Regions from separate parts of the Arsenicibacter sp. R0_47 genome, predicted to be linked through region 1. Evidence: riboswitches for the same ligand, from Rfam matches in the RefSeq annotation. Region 1 holds a riboswitch; the other holds the start of a gene.
What was found. A riboswitch is a leader RNA that binds a small molecule or an ion and turns the genes downstream of it on or off. The one in region 1 is predicted to bind thiamine pyrophosphate.
Positions count from the first base shown of each region.

Region 2: it holds a riboswitch for thiamine pyrophosphate, as region 1 does, so the genes downstream of both, thiM (hydroxyethylthiazole kinase) here and AC23NW_RS01645 (TonB-dependent receptor) in region 1, are expected to answer to the same signal.

Region 1 covers NZ_JBYFCJ010000001.1:399,543-401,934, forward strand. Annotated here, with positions in the region: gene AC23NW_RS01645 (TonB-dependent receptor) at 1-1,294, opposite strand, end outside; TPP riboswitch at 1,454-1,551, opposite strand; gene AC23NW_RS01650 (S10 family peptidase) at 1,584-2,392, opposite strand, start outside.
Region 2 covers NZ_JBYFCJ010000006.1:159,213-161,604, forward strand. Annotated here, with positions in the region: gene cobA (uroporphyrinogen-III C-methyltransferase) at 1-550, shown strand, start outside; gene AC23NW_RS13670 (single-stranded DNA-binding protein) at 661-1,005, shown strand; TPP riboswitch at 1,142-1,234, shown strand; gene thiM (hydroxyethylthiazole kinase) at 1,311-2,111, shown strand; gene thiE (thiamine phosphate synthase) at 2,104-2,392, shown strand, end outside.

The DNA of each region.
Region 1 (2,392 bases):
CGCGGCCGTTGTAATCAAGGGAGAAGACAGAGCCGTAGAAGTCATTATCCAGCCAGCGCCGGCGGATAATGTCGGTTTTACGGATCGTATCGCGGCCGATAATCACATTCGGCAGCCCGTACTTCGAGAGTTTTTCGCCTTCACGATACTGTTCGTAGTAACCACGGCCTTTGGTATAAAACCCCGAGACGTTCAGCCGCCAGCTGCGGCTCAGCTCATGCGATGTAATAAGCTGATACTGATCCTGCTGGTAGTTGTCAGTTTCGTTGTCGTAGGTGTATTCGTTATAGCGGCGGTTGGTCGCCAGAATAGCTTCCGGTACGCCGTTCCACGCCTGATAGGTTTGCTCTTTACCCGAAAATACGTTCAGGCGGACAAAGCTTTTCTTGCCGTACCAGCCACCGGACACATAAAACGATTTCAGGTCAGAAAACGCGCGGTCGATGTAGCCGTCCGACTTGATCGCCGACAGCCGGGCGTCCATCACAAAGCCGCCTTTCAGCAGCCCCGAACTGGCCAGTATATTGGCCTTGCGGGTGTTGAACGAACCGCCCGACAGGTTTACTTCGGCCAATGGTTCGCGGTTCAGCTGGTTGGTCTGCACGTTGAGCGATGCCCCGAAAGCCCCCGCCCCGTTGGTCGACGTACCCACCCCGCGCTGGATCTGGATGCTGCTGACTGACGACGAAAAATCGGGCATATTCACCCAGAAAGTGCCCTGCGATTCCGCATCGTTATACGGGATGCCGTTCAGGGTTACGTTGACGCGGGTGGCATCGGAACCACGTATGCGGATGCCCGTATAACCGACGCCCGCTCCCGCATCTGACGTTGTTACGACCGATGGCGTAAAGTTGAGCAGCATCGGCAGGTCCTGACCAAGATTTAGTTTGCGGATGTCACGCTGCGTCACGTTGGTATACGCAACGGCCGACTTTTCGTTGGCACGGGTGGCCGAAACCACTACTTCATCGACCGCCACCACACTTTTCGTGAGCGACACATTGAGGCTCTGATTCTGGCTGATGGTAACCGGCTGCGTAACGGCCTCATAACCGACGAGCGAAATCCGGAGTTGGTAAGCGCCTTTCGGCAGGTTGGTGAGCCTGTAGGCTCCCGTTGCATCGGCGGTCGTCCCTTTGAAGGTGCCTTCGACAGTAATGGCGGCTCCCGGGAGGGTTCCGCCTTCGGCGTCCTTTACGGTGCCGGATAACGTAAACTGTGCCCATGCCGGCAGCGCAAACAGGCCAGGCAACAGGGCAAGCAACATACGATAGGTTGTTGTGTTTTTCATTAACTATGAAAAATGCAACGAACAGGTATAGGGGCTGTACCTATCGTTCAGTGAAAAATCAGGATGTATTCAGTGCTACCAGATAACGATGGAATCAGCATCGTCCCGTTGCTGACGGTTTCAGCATGGCTTCTGATTCAAGCCAATGCATGAAAATACGTCGAAACGTAGCTACTTTCCCTTCGCCGGCATTACCCGGATCAGGTTCGATGGGTATAATCTCAGCCCGTTGTATTAAGGCACCCCTTTAAGATTAGCAGCTACAAAGATAACGGAATTTTACAAATGTTTACTTTGACCCGCCGTATTTAGCCGGCTGGGGCTGATTCGTGCCGGTTGTGGCGGTCTTCTTCAGAAACTGGCGCAGGTGCTCGTTGCTGGTGGCCAGATCTTCTTTCCGCAGGTACATCATGTGGCCGCTGCGGTAACCTTCCCAGCTGATCCGGTCTTTCAGCTTGCCGCCTGCATCAATCTGCCACATGTTGTATTTGGCATTGAAGTAATCGCAGGCTCCGTCGTAGTAACCCGACTGGACCAGCACGTGCAGGAACGGGTTCATGGCCATTGCCTGCCGCAGGTTCTCGCCGGTCTGGTTACCATCGTTGTTCCACGGACGGACGGGGCCGAACATAAAGTAATTCAGGTCGGTCTTGTAGTTCAGCTCTTCCCGCATGTACTGGTTGATGGCCGGTGTAAACGAGTGCAGCCACGAGGTAAGCTCAGCATTGTAGTCAGGCGACATACCTGCGTCGCGGCTGTCGATGCCGAGGTAGCGGGAGTCCAGCCGGCCAACCGTGTAGCCACGGTCGCGGAGCAGTTCTTTCCAGAAAAAGCTGGTCGGAATGTCCATATTCAGCTGAGCAACTATCTTGTCTGACAGGCCGGAGTAACGCGCTACTTTAGCCGTAACCTCCTTTCGTTTCTGGTCGCTCAGTGCACCGCCCATTGTCAGGGCCGGTAAGTATTCCTGAACGGTAAAGGTCTCTACTTCAGGTAGTATATCGGTCAGATCTCTTTTCTGAAGATCGGCCGGAAGGGCTTTGTGGTACCATGCCGTGGCGGCGTAGTAAGGCAACATCAGGGCCGATTTGGCCGGAC
Region 2 (2,392 bases), on a different contig from region 1:
GATTGTCCATTACTGCCGGCAATACGGGCACGTTGTCCGGCTGAAAGGCGGCGACTCGTTCGTGTTTGGTCGTGGATACGAAGAACTTGACTTCGCCCGTGAACATGGCATTGAGGTCGATGTGGTACCCGGGCTGTCGAGCAGCTATGCGGTGCCGGCGAGCGCCGGTATTCCGCTCACGACCCGCGGCCTGTCCGAAAGCTTCTGGGTAGTTACAGGCACCACCAAAGACGGTAAGTTTTCGCAGGACCTGCAGCTGGCGGCCCAATCCACGGCGACGGTGGTTATTCTGATGGGAATGCACAAACTGCCGGAGATCATGGACGTCTTTGCGGCCCTCGGCAAAACCGATACGCCGGTCGCCATCGTTCAGAACGGAACGTTACCGGAGCAGCAGACCGTGATTGGCCAGGTCGATACCATGGTCGATCTGGTTGCCGAAACCGGTGTCGGTAATCCGGCCATCATTGTTATCGGTGAAGTAGCCCGCCTCGGCAATCCGACGATCCTTTCCGCAGTACAACAAGTAACCTTTGCAACCGGCCTGTAAGCCTCTCTTTTTAAAATAGTTCACTTTGTTTGTGAAGTCTCGCTTTTACCGGCGAGACTTTTTTTATACCCCTCCGTCTCAGTTGAAACGTCAATCATACATCAACCACCATGAGAGGATTAAACAAAGTCTCGCTGATCGGCCATCTGGGCAAAGACCCTGTTCTGCAACACATCGACAACAATACGGCTGTCGCTAAATTTTCACTGGCCACCACGGAAAGCTACAAAGACAAAAACGGGCAAACCCATGCCGAAACCACCTGGCATTCGATTGTTGTGTGGCGGAACCTGGCAGAGGTTTCGGGGAAGTATCTGCAAAAAGGTAGCCTGGTCTATCTCGAAGGCAAAATTAAATCCCGTCAGTACGATGATAAGGAAGGCAATACCCGCTACGTCACCGAAATCGTTGCTGATCAACTGATTATGCTGGATAAAAAAGGCGATCAGGAGTAGATTTCGACAGGATTACGGGATTGACGGGATTTGTATGCTGCACCTTTTGTTTATAAAAACCCACATTCTGTCTATCCTGTAATCCTGTCGAATTAATCCATCACAGGCTGAGGATTTGCATTTTTTTGTACCTTCGTACCGGCTTTAGGGGTATTCTGTAAAGAATTGAGAGAGTCCCTTTGAACCTGATCCGGTTGATACCGGCGTAGGGAAAAGCAGGTACGTAACACCGACCGGTGCCGTATTCCGCCTTGATCTTCATTCCTGAAGAGCGTCTATAGCCATTTCATGTTTTAATCACTGTTATGGTAAACAAGCTCTGGGATCACATCCAATCCGTCCGCGACCAATCGCCGCTCGTCCATAATATCACCAATTTTGTGGTGATGAACAACACCGCCAATGCCCTGCTGGCCGTCGGTGCCTCCCCCATCATGGCCCATGCCCATCCGGAAGTCAAGGATATGGTCTCCATCTGTCAGGCGGTAGTCATCAACATCGGCACACTGGACGAGTATTTTGTTAAATCCATGAAAATGGCCGCCGGACAAGCCAATGCGCTTGGCAAGCCATGGGTTCTGGACCCTGTTGGAGCCGGAGCCACGCCGTTCCGCGATGAGGTGCTGTCTGAGTTACTGGCCCTTCACCCGACCGTTATCCGTGGCAATGCCTCCGAAATCATGGCGCTGGCCAAAGCCAATCAGACTGTCACCAAAGGCGTTGACAGCACAGCCGAAAGCAACGAAGCCATTGATGCCGCCCGTTTTCTTCAGGAAACGTACGGGGCTGTTGTCTGCATTTCGGGCGCTACTGACATTGTAGTCGGGTCAGGGCAAACCATTTTCCTTAAAAACGGTCATCCGCTCATGACAAAGGTTACAGGACTGGGTTGCTCGGCTACTGCTGTCATCGGGGCATTTATTGCCGTCATTCCTGACAAAACCGAGGCCGTGGCGGCGGCGATGGCGCTGTTCAGCCTGGCCGGCGAGCTCGCTTCCCAAACCGCTGCCGGCCCGGGAAGTCTACAGGTGCAGCTGCTCGACCAGCTTCATTCCCTGTCAGAGGCCGGTTTTAAACAACAGCTAACCATCAGCCTGCATGGCTAATCACCCCGCGTTTCCGTATTTGCTTTATCTGGTTATTTCGGCGCAGCATTGCGGCGGACGATCCTTATTGGCTGTAGCTGAAGAGGCTATTTTAGGGGGCGTTGACATTATTCAGTTACGGGAAAAAACACTGGACGATACTGCCTTTCTGCGTCAGGCCGTGTTGCTGAAAGAAATTACCGACCGCTATGGTGTCCCGCTGATCATCAACGACAACCTGAGCGTAGCAAAAGCCGTGGGAGCGTTTGGTGTTCATGTCGGCAATAACGATATACCGCCGT